4 regions of the Rahnella sp. 1L-D-7-B-C2 genome follow, and region 1 is predicted to be linked to each of the others. Evidence: predicted binding sites of a transcription regulator. Region 1 holds the regulator's gene; each other region holds the start of a gene.

Evidence for each region. Region 1 encodes PhoB, which activates phosphate uptake and scavenging genes when phosphate is short. Its sites were predicted from a motif close to CTGTCATAAAACTGNCNNAT; they were not measured.
Region 2: the regulator PhoB is predicted to act here: its motif matches at 3,527-3,546, upstream of serA (phosphoglycerate dehydrogenase).
Region 3: the regulator PhoB is predicted to act here: its motif matches at 5,895-5,914, upstream of phoA (alkaline phosphatase).
Region 4: the regulator PhoB is predicted to act here: its motif matches at 3,389-3,408, upstream of pitA (inorganic phosphate transporter PitA).

The regions. Positions count from the first base shown of each region.
Region 1 is NZ_JBXAVQ010000007.1:166,906-174,596, forward strand. It holds gene AC0Z7K_RS14035 (cobalamin-independent methionine synthase II family protein) at 45-1,148, opposite strand; gene phoR (phosphate regulon sensor histidine kinase PhoR) at 1,406-2,725, opposite strand; gene phoB (phosphate response regulator transcription factor PhoB) at 2,747-3,436, opposite strand; gene sbcD (exonuclease subunit SbcD) at 3,654-4,892, shown strand; gene sbcC (exonuclease subunit SbcC) at 4,889-7,691, shown strand, end outside.
Region 2 is NZ_JBXAVQ010000008.1:42,728-50,418, forward strand. It holds gene zapA (cell division protein ZapA) at 1-144, shown strand, start outside; RNA gene ssrS (6S RNA) at 192-375, shown strand; gene AC0Z7K_RS14555 (5-formyltetrahydrofolate cyclo-ligase) at 415-1,023, shown strand; gene asr (acid resistance repetitive basic protein Asr) at 1,269-1,751, shown strand; gene serA (phosphoglycerate dehydrogenase) at 2,046-3,284, opposite strand; gene rpiA (ribose-5-phosphate isomerase RpiA) at 3,623-4,285, opposite strand; gene AC0Z7K_RS14575 (LysR family transcriptional regulator ArgP) at 4,484-5,386, shown strand; gene AC0Z7K_RS14580 (oxidative stress defense protein) at 5,452-6,192, opposite strand; gene argO (arginine exporter ArgO) at 6,309-6,926, opposite strand; gene mscS (small-conductance mechanosensitive channel MscS) at 7,103-7,691, opposite strand, start outside.
Region 3 is NZ_JBXAVQ010000002.1:36,214-43,904, forward strand. It holds gene putP (sodium/proline symporter PutP) at 1-693, opposite strand, end outside; gene putA (trifunctional transcriptional regulator/proline dehydrogenase/L-glutamate gamma-semialdehyde dehydrogenase) at 1,229-5,203, shown strand; gene phoA (alkaline phosphatase) at 5,996-7,420, shown strand.
Region 4 is NZ_JBXAVQ010000004.1:224,335-232,025, reverse strand. It holds gene AC0Z7K_RS09525 (hypothetical protein) at 1-11, shown strand, start outside; gene AC0Z7K_RS09520 (peptide MFS transporter) at 103-1,656, opposite strand; gene AC0Z7K_RS09515 (hypothetical protein) at 1,798-1,941, shown strand; gene AC0Z7K_RS09510 (BaiN/RdsA family NAD(P)/FAD-dependent oxidoreductase) at 1,955-3,157, opposite strand; gene pitA (inorganic phosphate transporter PitA) at 3,480-4,985, shown strand; gene uspB (universal stress protein UspB) at 5,093-5,428, opposite strand; gene uspA (universal stress protein UspA) at 5,777-6,217, shown strand; gene AC0Z7K_RS09490 (hypothetical protein) at 6,441-6,677, shown strand; gene AC0Z7K_RS09485 (hypothetical protein) at 6,790-7,152, shown strand; gene rsmJ (16S rRNA (guanine(1516)-N(2))-methyltransferase RsmJ) at 7,214-7,691, opposite strand, start outside.

The DNA.
Region 1 (7,691 bases):
TTTACAACATTTTTACAAGGTCAAACATTAACCACTACCAGGCTTTACCAGACGCGGGCAGCGATATCCACCACCAGTTTCAGTTTTTCCCACTGCTGCGCTTCGGTGAGACTGTTGCCCTCTTCCGTCGAGGCAAAACCGCACTGCGGGCTGAGGCAAATCTGATTGATATCCAAATATTCCGCCGCTTCCGCCAGACGCGCTTCAACGGTTTTGGCCGGCTCCAGCTCGCCGGATTTGGTGGTGATTAACCCCAGAACTGCCTGCTGATGGCCCTTTTTAATAAAGCGCAGAGGCTCGAAGCCGCCGGAACGCTCATTGTCATACTCAAGGAAGAAGGCATCGATATTTACACCGCCAAACAGGATCTCAGCCACCGGCTCGTAGCCACCTTCGGAAATCCAGGTGGAGCGGAAGTTACCGCGACACACGTGCAAACCAATCACCAGATCGTCCGGTTTACCGGCAATCGCTTTGTTCAGCACGTCCGCGTAAGTACGCGCTAACTCTTCTGGAGAATCGCCACGCTCGCGGATTTGCTGCTTCTGATCTTCCGAGCACAGATACGCCCAGACAGTATCGTCAAGTTGCAGATAGCGGCAACCGGCGTCATAAAATGCTTTAATGGCGTCGCGATAAACCTGTGCCAGATCGTTGAAATAGTCTTTCAGATCAGGATACGCCTCTTTGCTGATGGCATTACGGCCACCGCGGAAGTGCATCACGCTCGGGCTTGGGATAGTCATTTTCGGGACTGCGCTGCCGCTGATGCTTTTCAGAAAACGAAAATCGTCCAGCATCGGATGCGCATCAAAGCCGAGTTTACCTGTGACTTTAATGCTGCGTGCTTTGGTCTGTACGCCGTTGAACTGAATCCCCTGTACTGCGTCGTAACCTTCCACTCCGTCAAGCCCTTCGAAGAAATCGAAGTGCCACCATGCACGGCGGAACTCACCGTCAGTGACCACCTGCAAACCGGCTTCGCGCTGTAAATCCACCACGCGGCGGATTTCAGTATCTTCTACGGCACGCAGCTGCGCGGCATCGATCTCGCCAGCCTGAAACAGCTTACGCGCTTCTTTGATAGCCGCCGGGCGCAGGAAACTGCCGACCACGTCAGCACGGAACGGAGGGGTAGTACGTTGCATGAAAAACTCCTTAATGGCATCCCGTCGCAGACGAAATGCAAATGATTTACAAGGTAAATAATTGCGCCGCGTTACATGTAGACTTCTGGATGTCTAAATGGTTTTAAGGCGATACTGTCATGCCGGTTACTCACCGACAACAGAGGAATTTTCATGGGAGATGAAATAAATTCACGATCAAAAGCGGTGAGTTAATGAAGCAGCAAACAAAAAAAGCCCGACATGGAGAAATGCCGGGCTGGATAGAAAACAGCAATTTACGGTTTCACTGAAACTTTAGTGGTGTTATCGGAAGGAACTATCAGCTTCGGTGCCAGCGTAAAAATAAAGCGCGTGCCGACGCCGACTTCACTCATCACCTCGAGCCTGGCGTTGTGGTGGCTGAGCGCATGTTTGACGATCGCCAGCCCCAGTCCGCTGCCACCGGTCTGGCGGGAACGGGCTTTGTCGACACGATAGAAACGTTCAGTCAGACGCGGGAGATGCTGAGGTGCAATGCCCGGCCCGTTGTCGCTTATCTGGAACTGTGCGCCATGCGGCGTTTGCTGCCAGCTGACCTCAATTCGGGTGCCCGGCGGCGTATGATTGACCGCGTTATACACCAGATTCGACACCGCACTGCGTAGCTGATCCTCGTTGCCGAAGACCTTCAGCTTCTCGTTTACGCGAAACACAACTTCGTGCTGACCGCCACTCAGTGTCTGTACTTCGCGCTCCAGCATCCCGAGCATCACCGGAATATCGACTTTTTCGTGCAAATCCATATTGGCGGAGGCTTCGATTTTTGACAGCGTCAGGAGCTGCTTGACCAGCCCGTCCATGCGTCGCGTTTGCTCTTGCATAGTATCGAGCGCTTTAGTGCGAAACGGCTCTTCCAGCTTGGCATCTTCCATCATTTCCAGGTAGCCCTGCAAAACCGTCAGCGGGGTGCGAAGTTCATGGCTGACGTTGGCGAAGAAGTTACGCCGCGCGCCTTCCAGCTGGCGCATTTGCGTGACATCACGCGCCACCATCAGTAACTGCCCTTCGGAATAAGGCATCACGCGAAATTCGACGTAATGTTCATTATTGAGCTGAAGATTGAGTGCGCGGCTGAAATCACGCGCCTGGATCCAGGCGCGAAATTCCGGATAGCGCAGCAGGTTGAAGATGTGTTGCCCGTTATCTTCCGGCCAGCGGAAGCCGAGAAGCTCCTGCGCCAGACCGTTACACCAGAAAATATTGCCCTCTTCAGTGGTCAGCACCACTGCATCCGGCAACGATTCTGCACCGCTGCGAAAACGTTTAATGAGTTGCCCTAATTCACGGCGGCGACGGCGGTTTCGCATCTGCATCTGGTTCAGCCCGTAGAACAACGGCTCCCAGCTCCAGCGGCCATTTGGCGGGGTGATGCTGCGGTCAAGCCACAGCCAGTGTGAGAGTTTAAGCTGGTTATAATAGTTCCAGCCCAGCGCCGCCAGCAGAGACGCAAAGAGAAGCCAGCCAAAATGGCCGACAAAAATACCGAGAATGATCGCTGGCAGGCAAAACAGAAAAAATTCGCCGGCCAGCCGTTTCCATGACAAACGTTCTAACACACAGATTCTCCGCTGTGGGGACTAATAACGCGTTGAAAAACGGTATCCCGTGCCACGGACAGTCTGGATCATTCTGTCATGTCCACTGGTTTCCAGCGCTTTGCGTAAACGACGAATATGCACGTCTACCGTGCGATCTTCCACATAAACGTTAGTGCCCCAGACGTTATTGAGCAACTGTTCGCGGCTGTAAACGCGTTCGGAGTGGGTCATAAAGAAATGCAATAACTTGAACTCGGTCGGCCCCATGTCGAGCGCCTGCTCATTGGCCATCACGCGGTGAGAGGAAGGATCGAGCGTCAGACCCTGCATGTCGATCACCTCTTCCACCGCCATCGGTGAAATACGGCGCATCACAGCTTTAATACGGGCAACCAGTTCTTTAGGAGAAAACGGTTTAGTAATGTAATCATCGGCACCCACTTCGAGGCCACGCACCCGGTCCTCTTCTTCACCGCGTGCAGTCAGCATCATCACCGGAATTTCGCGGGTCAGGGCTTCACGTTTAAGATGTTTGATAAACTGGATCCCGGACCCTCCCGGTAACATCCAGTCGAGCAGGATAAGCTCAGGATAAGGCTCGACCAGTTGGCCAATCGCGGAATCAAAATCTTCAGCTTCTACTGCCTGATAGCCATTTTGTTCCAGTACAAAACACACCATTTCACGGATTGGAGCTTCGTCTTCAACCACCAATATACGTCTAGCCATCGTAGGTCCTGCCAATAGGTTAGCGATCTTTTATTTGATTGCGGGCGCCATTATGCGTCAGTTTTGTGACAGATTTATGAATAGAAAGGATGGTCTATTACACCGCACTTTGACAGCCATCTTGCTGAAATTCGCCTGATTTTTCTGGGGACATCGTCCCCCGACGGCGTTTATACTTTGCGCCATTGTTACCGTCTAGCGAATCACCGGGAGTTTCATGCGCCTGATCCACACTTCAGACTGGCACCTTGGCCAGTACTTCTTTACCAAAAGCCGCGCCGCCGAGCATCAGGCCTTTCTGCGCTGGCTGACGGAACAGGTGGAAACTCATCAGGTCGATGCCGTGATTGTGGCGGGCGATATTTTCGATACCGGCTCGCCACCAAGCTATGCGCGGGAATTGTATAACCGCTTCGTGGTGGAATTACAACACACCGGCTGCCAGCTGGTAGTGCTGGCCGGTAACCACGATTCGGTCGCCACGCTCAATGAATCGAAAGAACTACTTTCCTGCCTCAACACCCGCGTGATCGCTACCGTCGGTGAAGACTTGTCTGAGCAGGTTTTGGAATTAAATCATCGTGATGGCTCGCCCGGCGCAGTGCTTTGTGCGATCCCGTTCTTACGCCCGCGCGATTTGATAGCCAGCCAGGCCGGTCAGTCCGGCAGCGACAAGCAGCTGGCGTTGCAGGAAGCCATCGCTGCCCATTATGACGCTTTATATCAGGCGGCACAGGCGAAGCGCGACCAGCTCGGCGTCCCGCTGCCCATCATCGCCACCGGCCATCTGACCACCGTCGGCGTCAGCACCTCGGATTCCGTTCGCGACATTTATATAGGTACTCTCGATGCCTTTCCGGCACAGGCATTTCCGCCGGTCGATTACGTCGCACTCGGGCATATTCACCGCGCCCAGTGCGTGGCGAAAACCAACCATATCCGTTACAGCGGCTCGCCGATTGCGCTGAGTTTTGACGAACTCGGCAAAGCCAAAAGCGTATTTATGCTCGATTTTACGGGTGCAACGCTGAACAGCATCGAAACGCTGGAAATTCCGGTATTTCAGCCGATGCAGATGATCAAAGGCCCGCTGGCCGAAATAGAAAAACAACTGATGCAGTTCAGCGATGGCGATACCACCAAACCGGTCTGGCTGGATATAGAAGTCGCGACGCAGGATTACCTCAGCGACATTCAACGGCGGATCCAGGCGCTGACCGCTGAACTGCCGGTGGAAGTCGTACTGCTGCGCCGCAGTAAAGAACAGCGCATTAACAGCATTGAACAACAGGAAAAAGAAACCCTCAGCGAGCTGAGCGTGAGCGATGTCTTCGAGCGGCGGCTGTCGCTGGAAGCGGACACTGACGAACAGCGTCAGGCACGGATGCGCACGCTGTTTGCGCAGGTGGTCGATGAGGTCACCAGCGGTCATCACGCAGAGGACGCCACACAATGAAAATTCTCAGCCTGCGTTTAAAAAATCTAAACTCGCTGGAAGGCGAATGGAAAATCGACTTCACCGCTGAGCCTTTTGTCAGCAACGGATTATTCGCTATCACCGGCCCGACCGGCGCGGGAAAAACTACCCTGCTCGATGCCATCTGTCTGGCGCTGTATCACCAGACGCCGCGTCTGAACGTCACCCCCAGCCAGAACGAACTGATGACCCGCCACACCGCCGAATCACTGGCCGAAGTGGAATTTGAAGTGAAAGGCATTGGCTACCGTGCCTTCTGGAGCCAGCGCCGGGCGAAAAACTCACCGGACGGCAATTTACAGGCACCGAAAGTCGAGCTGGCATTGCTGGCGGACGGCAAAATTCTGGCGGATAAAGTACGCGATAAACTTGACACGATTGCCGAACTGACCGGGCTGGATTTTGGCCGTTTCACCAAATCGATGATGCTGTCACAGGGACAATTCGCCGCCTTTCTCAATGCCGATGCCAATGACCGCGCAGAATTGCTGGAAGAACTTACCGGCACGGAAATCTACGGCCTCCTGTCTGAACGCGTGTTCGAACAGCATAAAGAAGCGCGCGTAGCGCTCGACGGTTTACATCAGCGCATGGCTGGTATCGAACTGCTCAGCGAAGAACAGCGTCAGGCGCTGGAAACGCAGCTTAAAGAACTCAACGCGCAGGAAATCAGCCTTAGCCAGCGGGCGCAGCAGCGTCAGCAGGATCTTAACTGGCTGCAACACTGGCAGCAGGTGCAGCAAAAACATCAGCAATCAGTGCAACAGCTGGCAGCGACGGAGCAGGAAATGGCGCAGGCTGCGCCGCAGTTGCAGCAGCTTGCACTCAGCGAACCGGCGGAAAAACTCCGTTCACGTCTTAACGATCGCCAGCGCTGCCAGCAGGAAACACTGAATCTGCAACAGCAGACCGCGCAGCTGATCCAGCAGCAGGAACACCAGCTGGCGCAGATGACGCCGCTGAAGCAGGCCGCAGAACAGGCGCAAAGTGCGCGCCAGAAACAGGTGGAAGAACAGCGACAGCAGCAGACACTCATTGAAGAGCAAATCCTGCCGCTGGATAACAGCATCGCCCAGTGGCGGAAAGCGCAAACCGATACGCAACAGTCATTGAATGACGTACAGAAACAGGTCAGCGAGCAAAATCTCGCACTTGAACAGCTGACCGCCGAACGTCAGAAGCTTGAAGAGCAAAGCCGCCAGCACCAGACGCGGCACACTGCCCTGACCGAGGCGCTGACCGTGCAGCAACAACGTCAGGCAGCGCTGGAAAATCAGCATCCGCTGGCGGTGTTGCAGAAACGGCAGGCTGAACTGACACACCTGCGACCGGTACGCCAGCAGCTGTATTCGCTCGCGCAACTTTATCCTCCACTGAACCGCCGGGTGGTGCAGCAAAATGCCGATTTCACACAGATCCAGACGCAGGTCTTGCAGGAAGAACAGCGACTGGGCGCGATCCGTCTGCAATGTCAGAAGCAACTGGAACATCTCAATGACGTCAAAGCCCGCCTGAAAAGTGAAGAGCTGATCGTCAGCCTCACCGCCGAGCGCGCGAATCTGCAAAGTGGTAAGCCGTGCCCGTTGTGCGGGTCGACGTCGCATCCGTCGGTGGAAAGCTATCAGGACGTGAAACCGTCAGAAACCGCGCAGCGCGTCGAGAAAATGCAGGCCGAATTCGATACGGCAAAAACCAGCGGCATTGAGCTGGCGGCGAAGATTAAAAACCTGAAAGAGCAGCAGACGCGCCTGCAAACCCAGCTGGAGCAGGATCAGCAACAGCTGAATGCGCAACTCGAGAGCTGGCAGCAACTGAGCGCGCCGCTGAATCTGACCTTCGTATTGCAGGATACGGATGCCGTTCAGCAATGGCTGGCGGAACGCGATCGCGAAGAGCAACAGTCCCAGGATCTGCTGGGTGAGCATGAACAGCTGGCGCGGGCGTTGCAACAGGCGAAAGATGCACTGAATGATGCCGTGAATGAGCAGCAAAAAGTGCAGCAGCAGACTGCCCTGCTGACCGAACGCTTTACGCTTATCGGGCAAAGTCAGGTCAAACTTCAGGAACAGATGGAGCACTTGCAAAAGCAGTTTACCGAGGGTGAGAAAACGCTGGCAGAGCTGAATGCGCAGCGTCGCAGTCTGTTCGGCGATCGCCAGATTGCGCAGGTTCGCGAGCACTTACATCAGCAGCAACTGGCCGCAGAGAAAGCGGTCAGCGACGCAGCCGAAGCACTGAACAAAGCGCAGGAACAGCGCGATAAACTGGCCGGTCAGCTGGCCAGCACGCAGCAGCAACATCAGCAGGCTACGGAACGTCTGCAACAGGCTGAAAATGAGTGGCAACTGGCGCTGGCCGCCAGCGAATTCTCTGACGAAGAGGCGGTGAAACTCGCCCTGCTCGATGACGGGCTGCGTCAGCAACTCCAGCTGCAAAAAGAACGTCTGCAACAACAGCTGGCGAAGGCCCAGGCGCTGCTGAGTGATGCCGGTGCGACGCTGGAAGCTCACGGTCTGGCGCGCCCTGCGCATCTGCGCGAGAGCGAAATCGACCTCACCCAGCTCACCGCAGAACAGGCGACGCTGGCGCAACAGCTGAAAGCGTTACAGCAGCAGCTCGGTGAAGTCAGCAATCAACTGAAATTCGATAAAGAACGGCACAGCGGGCAACAGGCGTTGATCGGTCAGATTGCACAGACACAGCAGACCTGCGACGACTGGGGCTATCTCAACCAGATGATCGGCTCCAGCGACGGAGCGAAATTCCGCAAATTCGCAC
Region 2 (7,691 bases), on a different contig from region 1:
CACGAACTTGCTCAGGAAAGGTTGAAAACTCGCGATTACGCATCCAATATGGAACAACGTATCCGGATGCTGCAACAAACCATCGAGCAGGCACTGCTCGAACAAGGCCGGATCTCTGAACGTGAAGGGGCGCCTTTCGAATAACACACGTTGCTGATTTGCTGGTCACAGGCAGTCAGAAACGGTAAAAAATTTCTCTGAGATGTTCGCCAGCGGGCCCGTCCCCTGAGCCGATAATTAGTACCAACAGAATGTGATGATCCGCAATCGGTGCGCATGCTCGGTCCGTCCGAGAAGCCTAAAGATTGCGACAGCACGTTCACCTTGAACCATGGGTTCAAGGGTTACAGCCTGCGACGGCATCTCGGAGATTCCCCTTTCTTTTCGGTACATTCCTTTCTGGTTCATGTATCTATGTTGCACACACCGTTGCACACACCTCAGTTCGCTTCAGCCAGACAACAACTTCGCACCGAAATACGCCAACGCAGAAAAAATCTGACTCCTGAACAGCAAACTCATTTTGCCCTTCAGGCCGCAGAACGCGTTGCGTCACATCCTAACATCCGCTCTGCGACGACTGTTTCCGTATTTCTGTCTTTTGACGGAGAACTGGACACCGCACCGCTGATTCAGCGTTTATGGCAAGAGGGCAAACAGCTGTGCCTGCCGGTGTTGCATCCGTTTTCATCTCATCATCTGCTGTTTCTGCGCTATACGCCGCAAACACCGCTTGTACGTAATCGTCTTAAAATTCTCGAACCACGGCTGGACGTCACACAGGTTCTTCCCCTCGCGCAGCTGGATATTATCCTGACACCGCTGGTGGCGTTCGATAACCACGGCCAGCGCCTGGGCATGGGCGGCGGTTTTTATGACCGTACGCTGGAGCACTGGCAGAACGGCGGGCCTTATCCGATTGGTTTAGCCCATGATTGCCAGAAAGTAGAGGAGTTACCGGTTGAGCACTGGGATGTGCCATTGCCGGAAGTGATTACGCCGGGCAACGTCTGGACGTGGTAATGCTCACTTCCTTCTGTTTATCTCTCTAAAAACCAAAGTATGTTGTAACTAACATTGTATAAAGTGCCTAAATGCGTTCAAGATCCATTTCAAATAACTGAAAAGTAATGTTTTTAGAGTTTATACATACCGTTACACGCCGAAACCAATCACTCACGGACAATCGAGTTCGACGCGCCTATTATCCTTTCATCGGCCCCGCAGTGGGGTAGACACATAAACTAAAAATCCTTGAGGAATTAACGATGAAAAAAGTATTAGCTCTGGTTGTAGCCGCTGCAATGGGCCTGTCTTCTGTCGCTTTCGCTGCTGAAACAACAGCAACTCCGGCGCCTGCTGCCACCGCAACAACGGCCGCACCTGCCGCCAAGCACGTAACTAAACACAAGACTCACAAGAAAGTTGCTCAGAAAGCGCAAGCGACTAAGAAACACGTAAAACACGCTAAGAAAGCCGCACCGGTTGCTCAGAAAGCCCAGGCTGCTAAAAAACCTGTAAAACACGCTAAGAAAGCAGCGCCGGTTGCTCAGAAAGCCCAGGCTGCTAAAAAACCTGTAAAACACGTTAAGAAAGCAGCGCCGGTTGCTCAGAAAGCTCAGGCTGCTAAAAAACACGTGAAACACGCTAAGAAAGCAGCACCGGTTGCTCAGAAAGCCCAGGCTGCTAAAAAACACGTAAAACACGCTAAGAAAGCGGCTCCTGCTGCAAAAGCAACACCAGCTGCATAAGTCTGACTAAGATTTCCGGGTGAGTGCCTTCACTGACCCGGTATCCAGACTGATAATCTGACACCCGGTCCGCCGGGTGTTTTTTTATCCATTTTCTGCCCTGAGGTACCGCAAGATGCTGCGACGCTACCAGTTCGAAATCACCTTTTCCTCTCTGATCCTCTGCGGCCTGATCGCCCTGCTTCTTCTGATGAGATTTTGAATTGTCGTTAGAGGGCCCACGAAACCCAAAACTCCCTGATACCAGACAAAAAAAACCGCCTTTCGGCGGCCTGGTTGTTTCAGCTGATGCGATCAGTAAAGCAGACGGGCACGAATCGTTCCCGGAATGGCCTTCATCAGTTGCAGCGCGGTAGTCAGCGTCGCGATATCCGTTTCTGCATCAATCACCACATACCCAATTTCAGGGCTGGTTTGCAGGTACTGTGCTGCAATGTTGATCCCCTGCTCGGCGAAAATCTGGTTGATGCTGGTCAGCACGCCCGGACGGTTTTCGTGGATATGCAGCAAACGGCTGGCTTTCTCGGTGTGTGCCGGCAAAGACGCTTCCGGAAAGTTAACCGCTGACAATGTAGAACCATTATCAGAGTATTTAGACAGTTTACCTGCCACTTCCAGACCGATACCTTCCTGCGCTTCCATGGTGGAGCCACCGATATGCGGTGTCAGCAGCACGTTGTCGAACTCACACAGCGGTGAATTGAACGGATCGCTGTTGGTCGCCGGTTCTTCCGGGAAGACATCGATCGCCGCACCAGACAGATGTTTGCTGCGCAGTGCGTTGCATAACGCAGGAATGTCGATCACGGTGCCGCGTGACGCATTGATCAGCAGTGCGCCCGGCTTCATCTGCGACAGCTGCACTTCAGAAATCATGTCTTTGGTGTTGCGGGTTTCGGGCACGTGCAGCGTCACAACGTCGCTGGTGTTGAGCAGTTCTTCCAGAGAAGCAATCGGCTGCGCATTCCCTAACGGCAATTTGCTTTCGATGTCGTAATAGAAGACACGCATCCCCAGGCTTTCCGCCAGAATACCCAGCTGTGTGCCGATATGGCCGTAACCGATGATCCCCAGACGTTTCCCGCGCGCTTCGAACGAACCGACAGCCAGTTTGTTCCAGATGCCGCGGTGGGCCTTTGCGTTCGCTTCAGGAATGCCGCGCATCATCAGCAACATTTCGCCCAGCACCATTTCGGCAACCGAACGGGTGTTAGAGAACGGTGCGTTAAAGACCGGAATACCGCGACGCGTGGCTGCTTTCAGATCAACCTGATTGGTGCCGATACAGAAACACCCCACAGCCACCAGTTTTTCTGCTGCCTGGAAAACTTCTTCGGTCAGCTGAGTACGCGATCGGAGCCCAACAAAGTGCGCATCACGGATCGACTCTTTCAGCGATTCCGTATCCAAAGCACCTTTGTGAAATTCAATATTGGTGTAGCCCGCTGCACGGAGGGTATCAACCGCACTTTGGTGGACGCCTTCCACTAACAAAAATTTAATCTTGTCTTTCTCAAGTGATACTTTTGCCATTTCCCGACCCTATAATTTTCTGGCTGAATTCGAACTGCGAGGTGATTACTCACAGCCAACATAACAAAAAATCCGCCATCATCAATACAAACGATTGCCTGACCGGTAGCAGAAGGCTCACCGTGACAGAGGGTTTTTAGCATTTCATGCTGGTTAGATTTTACTGCGCCAAACGTTCAGGAGGAGATTATCGGAAATGTGACATAAGTCACCGAATTCAGGCTTTTGAAGAAAAGATGATTCAGTCAGAAAATTATCATCTTCATAACATTGCGTTATGACAGACGTGTGTCTGGCTGCCTTTAACACAGCAGCCAGATCTTCTGCTTATCGCTGAGTTATTTCAGCGTAACAGTTTTAACGCCTTCCGAAGTGCCGACCAGCGCAACATCCGCGCCACGGTTAGCAAACAGACCGACGGTCACGACTCCGGCAATATTGTTGATCTTATTTTCCATCGCGACGGCATCAAGAATGTTCAGATTGTGCACGTCGAGGATCACGTTGCCGTTGTCGGTCAGCACGTTCTGACGATATTCCGGCAGGCCGCCAAGTTTTACCAGCTCACGCGCCACGTAAGATCGCGCCATCGGTATGACTTCTACCGGCAGCGGGAATTTACCCAGCACATCGACCTGCTTGGACGCATCGACGATACAGATGAATTTTTTCGCAATCGCAGCAATGATTTTTTCACGGGTCAGCGCAGCGCCGCCGCCTTTAATCATCTGCATGAAGCCGTTGATTTCGTCGGCACCGTCAACGTAGATATCCAGCGAATCCACTTCGTTGCAGTCGAAAACGTGAATACCTAAGCTTTTCAGTTTCTCGGTAGACGCGTCGGAACTGGAAACTGCGCCTTCAATTTGCCCTTTGATTGAGCCGAGTGCATCAATGAAATGGGCGGCGGTGGATCCGGTACCTACACCGACGATGGTGCCCGGCGTAACGTAATCCAGTGCGGCCCAGCCGACTGCTTTCTTCAATTCTTCCTGCGTCATAATGGCTTCTCTGTCTGATAACCCGAAAGTGCCGGTGATTATAAAGCAAGTCAGGGTGATTGGGATAAACAACGCCGTAGCGAGATCACACTTATTCAGTGCAATCGCGCTGCAAACGCAAAGATTTTCCTCACCACAAAACCTGACAATCTGTGGCATAGTGTTTGGATAAAATAAAATCCAAGGGACAGAACTCCGATGAAACGCCCAGATTATAGAACGTTGCAGGCACTGGACGCGGTGATCCGTGAGCGCGGTTTTGAGCGCGCGGCACAGAAGCTTTGCATCACTCAATCGGCGGTCTCACAGCGCATTAAACAACTGGAAAATCTGTTCGGCCAGCCTTTGCTGGTGCGCACCGTGCCACCGCGCCCGACCGAACAGGGGCAAAAATTGCTGGCGTTGTTGCATCAGGTCGAGCTGCTGGAAGAAGAGTGGCTGGGCAGTGACAGTAATAGCGACAGCAATGATACGCCGCTGCTGCTCTCGCTGGCGGTCAACGCCGACAGTCTCGCTACCTGGCTGTTACCGGCGCTGAAATCGGTGCTGGTCGATTCCCCTATTCGCCTGAATTTACAAGTTGAAGATGAAACCCGGACGCAGGAGCGTCTGCGCCGTGGTGAAGTGGTCGGTGCGGTGAGTATCCAGCCGCAACCGTTGCCGAGCTGTCTGGTTGATCAGCTGGGCGCGCTCGATTACCTGTTCGTTGGTTCGAAACCGTTCGCCGACCGCTACTTCCCCAATGGCGTCACCCGCTCCGCGCTGCTGAAAGCGCCGGCGGTGGCGTTTGACCATCTTGACGATATGCATCAGGCTTTTTTACAGCAGAACTTTGATTTGTCGCCGGGCAGCGTGCCTTGTCATATCGTGAACTCGTCGGAAGCCTTCGTGCAACTGGCGCGTCAGGGCACCACCTGCTGCATGATCCCGCATCTGCAAATCGAGAAAGAGCTGGAGAGTGGCGAGCTGATCGACCTGACGCCGGGCCTGTTCCAACGCAGGATGCTGTACTGGCATCGTTTCGCCCCGGAAAGCCGCATGATGCGCAAAGTCACCGACGCCCTGCTGGCGCACGGCCATCAGGTGTTGCGTCAGGACTGACTGACGATCCAGCCAGAAACAAAAAACCCGCCGGAGCGGGTTTTTTCATTTTTACAGCTTTATGTTTACTGAGCAGGAGCAGGAGCTTGCGGCTGCAATTCAAACACCACATCAACCTGATCGTCAAAGTGAATGCTTTGCTGTTCGTAAGTCTGTGCCACATCGCTCTGGCCTGCGGCTTCGGCGGTTTTGTACATCCGCGCGACCGGCATCGGCTGGTAGTTAGCGACGTGATAGCGAATGCTGTAAACCGGCCCCAGTTTGGTATGGAAACCTTCGGCCAATGATTTCGCCTGCTGCGTGGCGTTATCAATCGCTTTCTGTCGCGCTTCGTCACGGAAACGATCCGGATTCGCAACGCCCAGTTCGACGGCACGGACTTCATTCAGACCCGATTTCAGCGCACCATCCAGCAGTTCGTTCAGTTTATCCAGCTGACGCAATGTCACCTGCACCTGACGCACCGCACGGTAGCCTTTAAGCTGTGACTTTCCATCTTTCAGGTAGTCGTATTCCGGCTGAGTGCGTAAATTCGCTGCATTGATGTCTTTCTTCTCAATGCCATTTTTCTGCAGGAAAGCAAAGTATTCCGCTACACGCGCATCGGCCTGTTGCTTGGCGCTTGCGGCATCTTTCGCAGAGACGTTCACTTCGATCGCCAGCGTGGCAATATCTGGCGTAGCGTCAACGCTCGCCGTTCCTGAGGTCACAACGTGCGGTCCGGCAGGTAATTCTGCCGCCTTCAACGTCAGTGGTAATGTCCCTAATCCCAACATCGCTGCTACAGTCAATGCTTTCAGTTTCACAGTGCCTCCATTAATCATCAAAGATATGGCAATAAACGTATTAACTGCGAAACCGTAGCATAATCCGTTACAACAGAAACTAAGATTAGTGACAAAAACCTGTTTATCCGGCGAACTTAAAGTACACCGGTCTGCCGCGCCAGCTGAATGGCAATGCCCCACATAATGGTGCCGACGATAAAGTTGATCACCCGCTGCACTTTGCCGGTGTTCAGCCACGGCGCCAGCATGGCGGCGAGGATAGCCAGCCCGAAGAACCAGATGACCGACGCACTGACCGCGCCGAGCGCGAACCATGAGCGTTCATCGGCATTCAGGCTGCCGCCGAGACTGCCGAGAACCACGAAGGTATCGAGGTATACGTGCGGATTCAGCCAGGTCACGGCCAGCATGCTGACCACAATTTTCCAGCGGCTTTGCTTTGCCACTTCGGCCTGCGCCAGTTCAGGATTTTTGCTGAACGCCGTACGGTACGCGCCCCAGCCGTACCACAGTAAAAATGCCACGCCGCCCCAGCTCACCAGCAGCAGTAAAAGCGGTGATTTGCTCAACAGCGCGCTACCGCCAAAGATGCCGCCACAGATGAGCGCGATGTCGCTCAGCGCGCATAATCCGGCAATCATCAAGTGATACTGGCGGCGAATGCCCTGGTTCATCACAAACGCATTCTGCGGGCCAATCGGTAAAATCATTGCGGCGCTCATCGCCAGTCCTTGCAGGAAAATAGACAGCACGTCGTCATCCTTTAAACAGTCAGTCAGAGAGAATGCGCGCAGTGTAAGGGTATTGATGGCATTAGAGGAAATGGATAATTCTAATCCCCCATTAGGTTAGCTTATCAGGGGAATCCATCGATTGGGATATGAAAAAGGCGCCCGCAGGCGCCTGAGTTTTACCGGCAAATCGCGCGTTATTCCGCGATGCCCTTTCTTTCGATTGAACCCTGTTCTTCCTGCTGGCTGGCAGCGGCATCTGCAACATGATGCAAATGCACGTCCATCTGCGGGTAAGCGATGTTGATTTTGTTCTCGTCAAGCGCACGTTTGAAGGCTTCCAGCAGATCCCAGTAAACTTCCTGAGCGTCGCCGTTGGAACTCCAGACACGTACCACAAAGTTCAGCGTTGAAGCGCCCATTTCATTCAGACGCACGGTAACGCCTTTTTCATGCTGGATACGTTTGTCCGCCGCGATGATATCGCCCAAAACTTTTTTCACCTGATCAATATCAGATTCATAACCCACGCCCACCACGATTTCGGTACGACGGTTTGGCTCACGTGACGTATTGATAATGTTACCGGCGATGATTTTACCGTTCGGTACCACGATCATTTTGTCATCTGGGGTAACTAACGTAGTGGAGAAAATCTGCACCTGCGTCACAGTACCGGCCACGCCGCCGAGATCGACATATTCACCAGCACGGAACGGACGGAAGATGACCAGCAGCACGCCTGCGGCAAAGTTTGCCAGCGATCCCTGCAAGGCCAATGCTACG
Region 3 (7,691 bases), on a different contig from region 1:
CTTGAACATGTCGGTGTATTCCGGGTTTTTGGCGTTGATCACCATCATCGAAGTATCAATACCGCCGACCGCGAGGATGACGATCACCGGGGTGAGGATCAGCGCGAAAATCATCAGGCTGGCCTGCACGGTATCGGTCCAGCTTACCGCCAGAAAACCGCCGATAAAGGTATAAACGATGGTTGCCGCCGCACCCGCCCACAGGGCAGTCTGGTAAGTCATGCCGAAGGTGCTTTCAAACAGTCGCGCACCGGCCACGATGCCGGAAGCACAATAGATGGTGAAGAACACCAGAATCACCAGCGCCGAGATAATCCGCAGCAGTTTGCTGGAATCTTCAAAACGATGGGTGAAGTAATCCGGCAGGGTCAGCGCATTGTTGTTGGCTTCGGTGTGAACGCGCAGGCGCCCCGCCACCAGCTTCCAGTTCAGATAAGCGCCTATGGTCAGGCCGATGGCGATCCAGCTTTCTGAAATACCGGAAATAAAAATCGCCCCCGGTAACCCCATCAGCAGCCAGCCACTCATGTCTGAGGCTCCGGCGGAAAGTGCGGTCACTAGGCTGCCTAAACTGCGGCCGCCCAGAATGTAATCATCAAAGTTTTTGGTCCGTAAATACGCGATGAGGCCGATCAAAATCATCCCGAAAATATAAACACAAAACGTCACCAGCATCGGTGTGTTCATTGTCATGTCCGTCTCCACTTCTTGTTATTTGTCGTACTTATTAGCGATGCATGTTTATGCAGGCCGGCACCTGTCTGTCCTGACGTCCCTCTGGTAAGAGGCGTTCAAAATCATGCCGGGGCGAGATGATGGCTGAAACCCGCGAAGGATGCAGCATGACTCTCCATATTTTTTCTTTATACAGGCAGTTAATACGGCTTTTATTCAAATTTCTTGTCGGGCGGATACTGGTTTAGCGAAAGGTCGATTTCAAGAGATTTAACAATCCAGATACACAAAATTCACGCCGCATCACACTTATCTTGTCGAAGGGTTGCACGTTGCAAACCCAAAGGTTGTACCCGATACCCTTCAGCGAATCCGGCGCAACATCCGTTACCACAGTGAAAAAACGGTTATTCATATGTTAAAAATGCCAGCCAAATCACATCAGGCACACTTCCTGCATTAACAGGGTTGCACAAGGTTGCAACATAGAAGATATTGCTTGCCACAAACATAATGAAATCACCTGAACTTTTTTTATATGGAGTGTTTGCGCATGGGTATGACGACGATGGGCGTGAAACTGGACGAAGGCACACGCGACCGGCTGAAAGTGGCGGCACAACAGATTGACCGCACCCCGCACTGGCTGATTAAGCAGGCGATATTTTCCTATCTGGAACGTCTGGAAAATGGCGACGCCCTGCCGGAAATTCCGGCGCTGAACGGCGCTGTGACTGAAAGCGCTGAAGAGGCCGCTGCGCCGCTGTTGCAGGAATCACATCAGCCATTCCTGGATTTCGCCGAGCAAATTCAGCCGCAGTCCGTCAGCCGTTCCGCCATCACCGCCGCCTATCGCCGCCCGGAGCCGGAGGCGGTTTCGATGCTGCTTGAACAGGCACGTTTACCCGCGCCGTTAAATGACGCTGCGCAGAAACTCGCCGCCGACATCGCCACCAAACTGCGTAACCAGAAGAGTGCAAATGGCCGCGCCGGAATGGTGCAAAGCCTGTTGCAAGAGTTCTCCCTTTCCTCGCAGGAAGGCGTGGCGCTGATGTGTCTGGCCGAAGCACTGCTGCGTATTCCCGACAAGCCAACGCGCGATGCGTTGATCCGCGACAAAATCAGCAACGGTAACTGGCATTCGCATCTTGGCCGCAGCCCGTCGCTGTTCGTCAACGCCGCGACCTGGGGTTTGTTGTTCACCGGCAAACTGGTGGCAACGCACAACGAAGCCAGCCTGTCGAAATCGCTGAGCCGCATTATCGGCAAAGGCGGTGAACCGCTGATCCGCAAAGGCGTGGACATGGCGATGCGCCTGATGGGCGAGCAGTTTGTCACCGGCGAAACCATTGCCGAAGCGCTGGCTAATGCCCGCAAGCACGAAGAGAAAGGGTTCCGCTATTCCTACGACATGCTGGGTGAAGCGGCACTGACCGAGAAAGATGCGCAGGCCTATTTGCAGTCGTATCAGCAAGCGATCAACGCCATCGGTAAAGCCTCGAACGGTCGCGGCATCTATGAAGGGCCGGGGATTTCCATCAAGCTTTCCGCCCTGCACCCGCGTTACAGTCGTGCGCAGTACGAGCGTGTGATGGAAGAACTTTATCCGCGCCTGCTGTCGCTGACCTTGCTGGCACGCAGCTATGACATCGGCATTAATATTGATGCCGAAGAAGCCGATCGTCTGGAAATCTCCCTCGATTTGCTGGAAAAACTCTGCTTTGAGCCAGAACTGGCGGGCTGGAACGGCATCGGTTTTGTCATTCAGGCGTATCAGAAACGCTGCCCGATGGTGATCGATTACCTGACCAATCTGGCGCAGCGCAGCCGTCGTCGTTTGATGATCCGTCTGGTGAAAGGCGCGTACTGGGACAGCGAAATCAAACGCGCGCAGGTCGAAGGTCTGGAAGATTATCCGGTCTACACCCGCAAGGTTTACACCGACGTTTCCTATCTGGCCTGCGCCCGCAAACTGCTGGCGGTGCCGAACCTGATTTATCCGCAGTTCGCCACCCACAATGCCCATACCGTGGCGGCGATTTATCAGCTGGCGGGCAACAACTATTATCCGGGACAGTATGAGTTCCAGTGCCTGCATGGCATGGGTGAACCGCTGTACGAGCAGGTAGTCGGAAAAATTGCCGAAGGCAAACTGAACCGCCCTTGCCGCATTTACGCCCCGGTGGGGACGCACGAAACCCTGCTGGCGTATCTGGTGCGACGTCTGCTGGAAAATGGCGCGAACACCTCTTTCGTCAACCGCATCGCCGACGCCACACTGCCAATTGCAGAGCTGGTCGCCGATCCGGTACTGGCGGTTGAAGCGCTGGCCGCCAGCGAAGGACAGGTCGGCTTGCCACATCCGCGCATCGCCCTGCCACGCAATCTGTACGGCAGCAAACGCGTGAACTCCGCCGGTCTGGATATGTCCAGCGAGCATCGTCTGGCCTCCCTGTCCAGCGCTCTGTTGCAAAGCGCCAGCCATCCGATCACCGCGCAACCGATGATTGATGCGCCGACGGATGACGGCGAATTCCTGCCGGTCATCAACCCGTCTGAAAATTCCGATATCGTCGGCCACGTGCGCGAAGCGACAGAAGCGGAAATCAGCCGCGCGCTGGACGCCTCCGCCGCTGCCGGCGCCATCTGGTTTGCGACGCCTCCCGAAGAGCGCGCAGCAATCTTGCAACGCGCAGCAGAATTGATGGAAGCGCAGTTGCAAAGTCTGCTTGGCGTGCTGGTGCGCGAAGCCGGAAAAACCTTTAATAACGCCATCGCCGAAGTGCGCGAAGCGGTCGATTTCCTGCACTACTACGCCGGGCAGATCCGCGAAGATTTCACCAACGACACGCATCGTCCGCTCGGACCGGTGGTGTGCATCAGCCCGTGGAACTTCCCGCTGGCAATCTTCACCGGTCAGATTGCTGCTGCACTGGCGGCGGGTAACAGCGTGCTGGCGAAACCTGCCGAACAGACGCCGCTTATCGCCGCGCTGGCCGTCGGTATTTTGCATGAAGCCGGTGTTCCGGCGGGGGTTCTGCAACTTCTGCCGGGCAAAGGCGAAACCGTCGGCTCGCAGCTGGTGAATGACGAACGCGTTCGCGGCGTGCTGTTCACCGGTTCCACCGACGTGGCGGGTATTTTGCAACGTAACATCGCAGGCAGACTCGATCCGCAGGGGCGTCCGACGCCGCTTATCGCTGAAACCGGCGGTCTGAACGCGATGATCGTCGATTCTTCCGCCCTGACCGAACAGGTAGTGATGGACGTGGTAGCTTCGGCGTTCGACAGCGCCGGTCAGCGTTGTTCCGCCCTGCGCGTGCTGTGCATTCAGGATGACGTCGCCGACCATACCTTGCAGATGCTGCGCGGCGCCATGGCCGAATGCCGGATGGGCAACCCGGAACGTCTGTCTACGGACATCGGGCCGGTCATTGACAGCGAAGCCAAAGAAGGCATCGAGAAACACATCGACGCCATGCGCGCCAAGGGCCGCACGGTATATCAGGCAGCACAAACTTTCGCAGCTGACCAGAGCGAATGTGTACGCGGGACGTTCGTTAAACCGACGCTGATTGAACTCGACAGCTTCGACGAAATGAAGAAAGAGATTTTTGGCCCGGTGCTGCACGTGGTGCGTTATGCCCGTCAGGATCTGGATAAGCTGATCGGTCAGATTAATGCCGCAGGCTACGGTCTGACGCTGGGGATTCACACCCGTATCGACGAAACGATTCACCGCGTCACGCAGCAGGCGCACGTTGGCAACATGTACGTGAACCGCAACATGGTCGGCGCGGTGGTCGGCGTTCAGCCGTTCGGCGGCGAAGGTCTGTCCGGCACGGGCCCGAAAGCCGGTGGTCCGCTGTACTTATATCGTCTGCTGAGCAGCCGTCCGCAATTTGCCGTACAGCAGACGCTGCTGCGTCAGGATCGCGAACTTCCGCTCGATGCCTCCGTGCGTGAAGCACTGCTCGCACCGCACCGCGCCCTGCAACAATGGGCCACCGGACAGAAGCAAAGTGCGGCCTTGATTGGGGTCTGCGAACGTTTCGCAGAAAGCAGCCAGGGTGGCACCCTGCGCACCCTGCCGGGGCCAACCGGCGAGCGAAACACCTACGCGCTCCTGCCGCGCGAACGCGTACTGGCATTAGCCGACAATCAGGACGATGCGCTGACTCAGCTCGCCGCCGTCACGGCGACCGGTTGCCGCATTCTGTGGCCGGAAGCACCGTTGCAGCGCGAGTTGTTCAATCAGTTGCCGAAAGCTGTACAGGCTCGCGTGGACTTCGCCAAAGACTGGCAGAACGATGCGCCGGTCTTCGATGCGGTGATTTATCACGGTGATGCCGATCAGGTACGTGAACTCTGCCAGCTGATCGCCAACCGTCCAGGCCCGATTGTCTCCGTACAAGGGTTCGCCCGCGGCGAAGACAATATCTTGCTCGAACGCCTGCTTCACGAGCGCTCTTTGAGCGTGAATACCGCGGCGGCGGGAGGAAATGCGAGTTTGATGACCATCGGGTAAGTTTCTTAAGGGCGGAGGCTGTCGCAATGGCGGCTTTTGTATCTGATCTTGGAAGTTTCGGTTTCTCGATTGCATTAGGTTGGGTTTAAGACGGATTGAGTAAGTTTCGGTTTCTCAATTGCAGCGATCTCTTAACTCACTGTGCCGAAGCCGCCCAAAGGAGGGAAGTACTTTCCCTCCTTTGGATTCCTCCCCGCTTTTTAAAACATGCGCTTCGCGGTGCCCTCTCTCGGTCCTGAAGCCTTAGGTCTTCAGGCCGCTCCGTTCGGCAGGATTTTTTAATCGCGCCATTTCACCATTTTTAAAAACAGAAACGAGTCGTCTTTAATTTTTTAGTTGTCCCTTTTCTTTTCTCATCCTGAGCCGGTGAAGTTGTGACCTAATAGCTCTGGCCGCGTTCAAAAATCACGCCGTAGGGAGAGGTGGAAAACCGCGCGGCTTTTTGCGCGGGTTGTAACCCGACCGGAGGGCACCGCGCAGCGGAGGGATTTTGCGGCAATAGCGGTAGTTGCTGAAACATAGCCCGTCTGCACGGCACGTGTTTTAAAGAGCCAGGGATTCTTAAGGGCGGCGGCGATAAGCCGCCCTTAAGGCCAGTGTGGGTGGCAACCCACGACCTTGAAGTTGATGTTGATGTTGATGTTGATGTTGATTTTTAAAGCCCCCATTTGTACTCCGTCCCCAAATCCCTTTGTCATAAATCCGTCATCCTCCTGATTTACCCTCCCAGTAACAAAATAACTCAAACTGTGTGTTTTTATTTCTGACGCTTTATAAAAAGGAGTTTTGACAATGCAACAACCTGTATCTCTGCTCGCTCGCGCCATCGCTGCCGCTTTGCTGCTTTCCGCCTCTGCCGGTTCCTACGCCGCTGAAGAAAATGCGTTGTCTGACCGCGCAGCAAAAGGTGTCCTGACCGAACAAGGTGGCGCTCGCCGTCTGAGCGGTGACCAGACAGCCGCGCTTAAGGCATCGCTCTCTGACAAAACGGTGAAGAACGTGATCCTGCTTATCGGCGACGGTATGGGTGATTCCGAAATCACCTCCGCGCGAAATTATGCCGAAGGCGCGGGCGGCTATTTCAAAGGCATCGATGCCCTGCCGCTGACCGGCCAGTACACACACTATTCTCTCGATAAGAAAACGCAAAAACCTAACTACGTCACCGATTCTGCCGCCTCTGCCACCGCCTGGAGCACCGGTGTGAAAAGCTATAACGGCGCAATCGGCGTGGATGTGAACGGGAAAGACCATCAGACGATCCTCGAAATCGCCAAAGCCGCGGGCAAAGCCACCGGCAACGTCTCGACGGCTGAATTACAGGATGCAACGCCCGCGGCACAAATCGCGCACGTTACGTCCCGTAAATGCTACGGCCCGGAAGAAACCTCTGAAAAATGCGCCACCAATGCGCTGGAAAATGGCGGACGCGGCTCGATCACCGAACAGTTGCTGCACGCCCGCGCCGATGTCACGCTCGGCGGCGGCAGAAAATCGTTCAGCCAGCTGGCGAAAAGCGGCGAGTTCTCAGGCAAATCTCTGAAAGATCAGGCGCTGGCACAGGGCTATCAGTGGATTGAAAACGCCGACCAGCTCGCTGCCATTACCCAGGCCGGTCAGCAAAAACCCGTTTTGGGCCTGTTCTCAGAAGGCAATATGCCGGTGCGCTGGCAGGGGCCGAAAGCCTCTTATCACGGCAACATTGACAAACCCGCTGTTACCTGCGAAGCCAATCCACAGCGCACGGCGGACATTCCGACCCTTGCCGCTATGACTGAAAAAGCCATCGACCTGCTGAAAACCAATGAAAAAGGCTTCTTCCTGCAGGTAGAAGGTGCGTCAATTGATAAGCAGGATCATGCCGCCAATCCATGCGGACAGTTCGGTGAAACGGTCGACCTGGATGAAGCTGTGCAGAAAGCGCTGGAGTTCGCCCGCAAGGACGGCAACACGCTGGTGATCGTGACCGCCGACCACGCACATTCCAGCCAAATCATCGAAGCCGACGCCAAAGCTCCCGGCCTGACGCAGACGCTGACCACCAAAGACGGCGCGCCAATGACCATCAGCTATGGTAACTCCGAGGACGATTCACAGGGGCACACCGGAACCCAGCTGCGCATTGCGGCATTTGGGCCACACGCGGGGAATGTGGTGGGTCTGACAGATCAGACTGATCTCTTCTTTACGATGAAAGGGGCAATGGGGATCGAATAGTTTTTAATGCAGGGAGGACCCATTGCAATGGCGGCGTTTATATCGGACCGTGAAAGTTTCGGTTTCTCAATTGCATTAGGTTGGGTTTAAGACGGATCGAGTAAGTTTCGGTTTCTCAATTGCATTAGGTTGGGTTTAAGACGGATCGAGTAAGTTTCGGTTTCTCAATTGCAGCGATCTCTTAACTCACTGTGCCGAAACCGCCCAAAGGAGGGAAGTGCTTTCCCTCCTTTGGATTCCTCCCCGCTTTTTAAAACATGCGCTTTCGCTG
Region 4 (7,691 bases), on a different contig from region 1:
TTTTGGCCTGATGCGCAGGAATTAAAGGAAGTCAGATCAAAAGGAGGCCGATCGTCAGACCGGCCTCCTTCATTTCACGATATGTAAAAATGCTATGCCCTGTCAGGCATGGGTCGCGGCTTTCTGCTCAGAACTCGCCTGAGCATTTTGCAGCATACGTCGAACCGGAATGATCAGCACAAACAGCACCGCTGCGCAGATCAGCAACGCAATGGAACAACGCGCGAAGAGATTCGGCAACATATCCAGTTGATCGGCTTTCACATGACCGCCAATCAGACCCGCCGCCAGATTACCCAGCGCACTGGCGCAGAACCACAGCCCCATCATTTGCCCGCGCATCCTTTCCGGTGCCAGCAGCGTCATGGTCGCCAGACCAATCGGGCTGAGGCAAAGTTCGCCCAGTGTCAGCATCAGAATACTGCCTACCAGCCACATTGGGGATACGCCTGCGCCACCGTTGGTCAGCACATTTTGTGCCGCCATCATCATGATGCCAAAGCCCGCAGCCGCACATAAAATACCGATGATGAACTTGGTGATACTGCTTGGACGCACGTTGTTGCGCGCCATCATCGGCCATGCCCAGCTAAATACTGGCGCAAGAATGATAATAAACAGCGCATTGATTGACTGGAACCATACGGCCGGGATTTCAAAATCGCCGATCATGCGGTTGGTGTAGTCATTGGCGAACAGGTTGAACGAGGTCGGCTTTTGCTCGAACGCAGACCAGAAGAAGGCCGCGGAAACCAGCAAAATAAAGCAAACCAGCAACCGGGCCCGTTCTTTGCGGTTCAGGCCGGCAAACACAAACAGGTAAATAAAGTAGAGGGCCACCGAGGCGGCAATCACGTAAACCAGCACGCTGGCGACCGCGACCGGATTAATCACAATCACGCCCTGAGCGATCAGCGCAACGACAATTGCCACACCCACCGCCAGCGCCAGCAGCCATGCGCCAACGCCCTTTTTCTTCGCCACCGGATTATTCCAGGTGGAATCTAAGCCCACTTCGCTGTCGTAGCGTTGCATCGATGGCACCGCAAACAGGCGGAAAATCACCAGCGCGATCAGCATCCCGATACCACCGATACCAAAGCCCCAGTGCCAGCCGTGAGTTTTTATCAGCCAGCCGGAGATCAGCGGCGCGATAAATGACCCCATATTGATGCCCATATAGAACAGCGAGAAACCGCCGTCACGACGCGCATCGCCTTTTTTATACAGCGTGCCCACCATGACCGAGATACAGGTCTTGAACAGGCCAGAGCCGAGGACGATAAACATCAGGCCGATAAAGAACAGGCTGTCGCCCATAAAAGCGGAGAGCGCAATCGACAGGTGGCCGAGAGCAATCAGGATCGAACCGTACCAGACCGCTCTTTGCTGCCCGAGCCAGTTATCCGCCAGCCAGCCACCCGGCAGCGCAGCAAGGTACATACAACCGGCGAAGATACCGACGATAGCCGAGGCATTTTCACGCGCGAGCCCCATACCACCTTCGTAGACCGTCGCCGCCATGAACAGGATCAGTAAAGGCCGGATCCCGTAAAACGAAAAGCGCTCCCACATCTCTGTGAAGAACAGTGAGCGCAGCGGATAAGGATGACCTAAGAAGGTCCGGCCTTCGTTTTTACTACCAGAGGAATGCATAAATTCTCCAAAAAGTCTGACGGAGTGTTTGCGAACACTGAACTGCGCGGCGGCTGTCTGGCGGGCCGCTCATCATCATTCAGCCATTATTATTTGATAACAATTAGGGGTTATCTCTAGTGCCAACCGCAGGACTTTAAGATGAAAAGTCGACCATTGTCCACTTTTACAGACTTTATGACGGTTAACAGAGAAAATGACGGTAAAGAAAATGCGTGGGGTGGGGTGAATAAAAGTGATGCGCAAGCACTCCGCTCCATCCGGGCTGATGGAGCGGAAACCTAAGAATATTGAATGTTTATGATTTTCGCGAAGCCACCAAATCCTGCGCACACGCCCACGCCGAACTCCATGCCCACTGGAAGTTATATCCCCCCAGCCAGCCGGTGACGTCTACCACTTCGCCGATGAAATACAGACCGGGGACTTTGGCCGCGGCCATCGTTTTCGAGGAAAGCTCTTTGGTATCGACACCACCGAGAGTCACTTCCGCCGTGCGGTAGCCCTCGGTGCCGTTCGGCTGTACCTGCCAGTTTTGCAGTTGCCCGACCAGTTCGGCCTGTTGCGGCGCGTTCAGCTGTTTCAGCGTGACGTCCGGTAACTGACCGAGAGTTTGCAGGCATTCGACCAGCCGCTTAGGCAATTGCATCGCCAGCGTATTTTTCAGGCTTTGATTCGGATGTTCCTGTCGCTGAGCATTAAGAAACGCCGCCAGGTCAGTATCCGGAAGTAAGTTAACGCTCACAAACTCACCGGGCTGCCAGTAGCTGGAAAGCTGTAACACCGCCGGGCCGGACATGCCGCGATGGGTAAAAAGAATGCTTTCGCGGAAAACGGTGCCATCCTGCGCGGTCAGAACCGAAGGCACCGAGACGCCGGACAATGTCTGCAAGTGGTCGAGCAGCGGTTTATGCAGAGTAAACGGCACCAGGCCGGCACGCGTCGGTAAAACTTTCAGGCCAAACTGTTCGGCCAGACGATAACCGAACGGCGTTGCGCCCAGCCCCGGCATCGAAAGTCCGCCGCTGGCCACTACAAGTGAGTGAGTACTCACAGTTGAGCCGTTCACGTTGATAATAAAGCTGTCTTCGGTTTTCTGAACGTCGGAAATCTCGCTGCGCAGGCGTACTTCGACATTCCCCTGCTCGCACTCTTTATCGAGCATCGCGACAATTTGCTGGGCAGAGTCGTCGCAGAATAACTGGCCGAGGGTTTTCTCGTGCCAGGCGATGTCGTAGCGGTTGACCATATCGATGAAATCCCATTGGGTATAACGCGCCAGCGCGGATTTACAGAAATGTGGGTTTTCCGAAAGATAGGCGGCCGGTTCGGCATATAGATTAGTAAAATTGCAGCGTCCGCCCCCGGACATCAAAATTTTACGTCCGGTTTTCTTGCCATTATCCAGCAGCAGAACACGGCAGCCACCCTGTCCGGCCTGCGCTGCACAGAACATGCCTGCCGCACCCGCACCAATGACTACCACATCAACCTGTTCCACTTTTGGCCTCTCTTTTCGGAAAATTCAGCTACGTTTTAAATAGGATACGCTCTGCATTTGAGCAGGTTTTGCCCGCTATGCGCCGCGGATTGTAAGTGACTGACAGGGGTTACACCAGTATCAGCGGGGTTTTATGGCGCTAAGTAAGCAAATGTTTCAATGAAGAAAGGGCAAATAACTAACTGATTATTCATAAATTAATCTCCGTCTCGGCTTTTTTTGTCCTGTTTTTAGTCAAAAAAATGTCATATTTTCCTTTTATAGACACCCTGTTCTCGCAGATAATGCGCGGCGTTCATGACCACTAACTGGCGTAACAATTATGCTGCATCTATTTGCCGGGTTGGATTTTCATACCGGTTCGTTATTGATTCTCGCGTTACTGTTTGTTCTGTTCTATGAAGCCATCAACGGTTTTCATGATACGGCCAATGCAGTAGCAACCGTCATCTATACCCGGGCAATGCGTTCGCAATTAGCGGTCGTGATGGCAGGGGTATTTAACTTCCTTGGCGTCATACTCGGTGGTTTGAGTGTGGCTTATGCCATCGTTCATTTGCTTCCAACCGATCTTCTGCTCAACGTAGGTTCCACGCATGGCCTTGCTATGGTGTTCTCTATGTTACTGGCAGCGATCATCTGGAACCTCGGCACCTGGTATTTTGGTCTGCCGGCGTCCAGCTCCCACACCCTGATCGGCGCCATCATTGGCGTAGGGTTGACCAATGCATTGATGACTCACACTTCCGTGGTCGATGCGTTAAACATCCCTAAAATGATCGGTATTTTTGCCTCTCTGATTATCTCGCCTCTGGTGGGGATGATTGTGGCAGGAACCATGATTTTCCTGCTGCGTCGCTACTGGAGTGGCAATAAGAAACATGCCCGTATCCACCTGACGCCTGCTGAACGTGAAAAGAAAGACGGTAAGAAGAAGCCGCCGTTCTGGACCCGTATCGGCCTGATCCTGTCGGCTATTGGCGTGAGTTTCTCTCACGGCGCTAACGATGGTCAGAAAGGTATCGGCCTGATCATGCTGGTCCTGATTGGTGTGGCTCCGGCAGGTTTTGTGCTCAACATGAGCGCAACCGGTTACGACATTACCCGTACCCGCGACGCCGTGACGCACCTCGGTCAGTACTATCAGCAGCACGTGGATGCGGTACCGCACGTGGTCGCACAAACACCTCTGGTGCCTGCGCCAGACGTGAATATCGCACCGACCGATGCTGCGAAAGTGTTCCACTGCGACAGCAGCCATGCACTCGACGCTATCGGCCGCGCGCAAACGCTGCTGACCAATCTGCCGTCTTACAGCGCCCTGGCACCGGATGAACGCAGCCATATGCGTCGCCTGCTGATGTGTGTGTCTGATACGGCCGATAAAGTGGCGAAACTGCCGGAAACCTCGCCTGCGGATAAACGCTTCCTCGGCGAACTGAAAACCGACATTCTTCAGACCGTCGAATATGCGCCGATCTGGATCATCATCGCGGTAGCACTGGCGCTGGCGCTGGGTACCATGATTGGCTGGAAGCGCGTTGCAACCACCATCGGTGAGAAGATCGGTAAGAAAGGCATGACCTACGCACAGGGCCTGTCTGCGCAGCTTACGGCGGCGGTGTCTATCGGCGTGGCAAGTTACACCGGTATGCCAGTCTCCACCACGCACGTGTTGTCCTCTGCGGTTGCAGGCACCATGATTGTGGACGGCGGCGGCGTGCAGTCTAAAACCGTGAAGAACATCGCGATGGCATGGATTTTAACCCTGCCGGTCTCGATTGTGCTTTCCGGCCTGCTGTACTGGATTGCGTTAAAGCTTATCTGATAAACGTCTGAGCTGCGGCTCAGGTAAGAAAAAGGCGACCTTGTGAGCAATCACAGGCCGCCTTTTTTGTTTCCTTTTTCACACATCCTCACAACGATTATTCAGGGTTAATACCAGATGAGCATCGCCAGCATACTGATGAGGATAAGCCCCACCAGCGCGGTCGTCAGAACGAACTGACCACGGACTCTCTCACAACGACGGATAAACTCAGGGTCGTGATGTTCAACGTAACGCTGAGCATAAATATATCGCACCAGCCTTATCTGCTTGCTCGGTTGGCCGTGAGACGTAAAGAACCCGCCGCCATCCACGTACTGATACAGCAAGGGATCGCATCCCCGAAGCACCACCAGCAATGCGCGCAGAGAAGAGTAATAGCGCAGCATATTCACCACACACACAAAACATAAAGCCCAAAATAGCGCAACGGGACTGATCATGATTCCCCCTCAAGGCGAACTCACCCCGCGCAATGTGACCCGCAATCGGCCACACACCCGACGTTTCGCCCTGCCTTTCCGCGATTTCACACCCCCGGACACAACGCGGTCCGCCCCTTTTCACATCACAGAAAATTGCCAAAGCAGGAGAACCCTGCATTCATTGAGTGTAGGAAACGAATCTGGAAATGGGGACGCTGGCTCATATTATTTCTATCTATGCTTTGTCAAATGAGGAAATGGGATCTGTATGCTTGATTTCTTTAACCATTTTGGGGCTATACTAAAAGCATGAGTTTCGCATGATGCTGATATTGCTGTTAACCGACTTATGGAAGGAGTTTTCTTATGGCTTACAAACACATACTCATTGCAGTAGACCTGTCGCCAGAGAGCAAGGTTTTGGTTGAGAAAGCCGTCTCGATGGCGCGTCCGTATAACGCCAAAGTGTCCCTGATCCACGTTGATGTGAACTATTCAGACCTGTATACCGGCCTTATCGATGTCAATCTGGGTGATATGCAAAAACGTATTTCCGAAGAAACCCACCACGCGCTGAATGAACTGTCGCAAAACGCCGGTTATCCGATTTCCGAGACCCTGAGCGGCAGTGGTGATTTAGCGCAGGTATTGGTCGATGCCATCAACAAATACGGCGTGGATTTAGTGCTGTGCGGTCATCACCAGGATTTCTGGAGCAAACTGATGTCCTCCGCGCGCCAGCTGATCAATACCGTCCACATCGACATGTTGATCGTCCCGCTGCGTGACGAGGAAGAAGAAGCGTAAATCGCGAAAGCGTTAACGTAAAAATGCCCGCAGGTGAAAACCGGCGGGCATTTTTTATGGGCGATATGTGAGCGAAAGAAAACTGGTCAATCTCTGGACTAAGCATTATTATTGTATATACATAAATTTTATTATTAGATTTAAATCATTAACACTATGTTTAAATAGAAATAAAATTTAATACGCTGGTATATACGGACGATATTTTCATACAGAATGTGCCATGAAAATCCAGTTTTCTTCTGCAGTGAAGGAAAAATTGCTCATCAAACACAGTGTGACGGAAAAAGAAGTTCTCGAATGCTTTGTTAATCGTGACGGGAATTACCTGATGGATATTCGAGAACAACATCGGACGACCCCGCCTACATTGTGGTTTATCGCCCAAACGAACCGGGGCCGGATGCTGAAAGTCTGTTTTATACCTCCGCATCAGGGACACCCGGCACAACTTAAATAGAGAAGCGCATTTACAGCAGTAAACAGGCGTGATGAAAATTGAGCAATTTCGTGCAGATTTGCGGTTACGCACCAACGGGCCACCAATATCGAAACATTTAGAGGATGACATTATGACAACCCACCACGACGCCCAAAATAACGCTGAGATGTGGGATAACCGCGAGCTGGGCGTGTCTGAAGAACACGCTGTCGCAATCTCCGCCGCTCAGGCTGCTGAGATCGATGACATGATGGAGCTTCAGGCCATTTCAATAAGACTGCAAAAGTCGCTGCTGAGTAACCTGAAAACAATCGCGGCACATCACCAGATTGGCTATCAGCCGATGGTAAGAGATTTGCTGACGCGTTTCGCAGAAGCGGAAATGAAGAAGATTTTGATCGACCAGTTAAACAAGATCGATGAAGCACAGCGGGATCGCGAAAAAACGGTACCGGTGACAGAGTTTATTGAAGATTTGCGTAATCAGGCATGAAAATAAGAAACCAGAACGTATGTGCAGTGCTTTCTGGTTTCTTTTTCATCTCGTTGTGTTCTTACAACGGCGTATAAATATCAAACCGGTGGCTTTTGGTCACCACGGCGGCTTGCGCGGGGATATCGGCCATCGGTGGCGCGTAATCCGGGCGTTTTACCACAATGCGCTTAGTGGCTAAGCGGCGCGCCGGTTCCAGCAATCCATCGGCGTCCTCATCCGGGCCAACCAGCCCCTGAAACACGCGCATCTCTTTTTTCACCAGCGCACTTTTCTGCTTGTGCGGATACATCGGGTCGAGATACACCACTTCCGGCTTAGGCGAAAGCTCAGAGAGCGCCGTCAGGCTGGAGGCGTGCAGCAGCGTCATGCGCTCACGAAGCCACGGGCCGATTTCAGCATCGCGGTAACCGCGCGCCAGCCCGTCGTCGAGCAGCGCCGCAACGACCGGATTACGCTCCAGCATCCGCACTTTGCAGCCCAATGACGCCAGCACAAAGGCATCGCGACCTAAGCCCGCCGTGGCATCGACCACATCG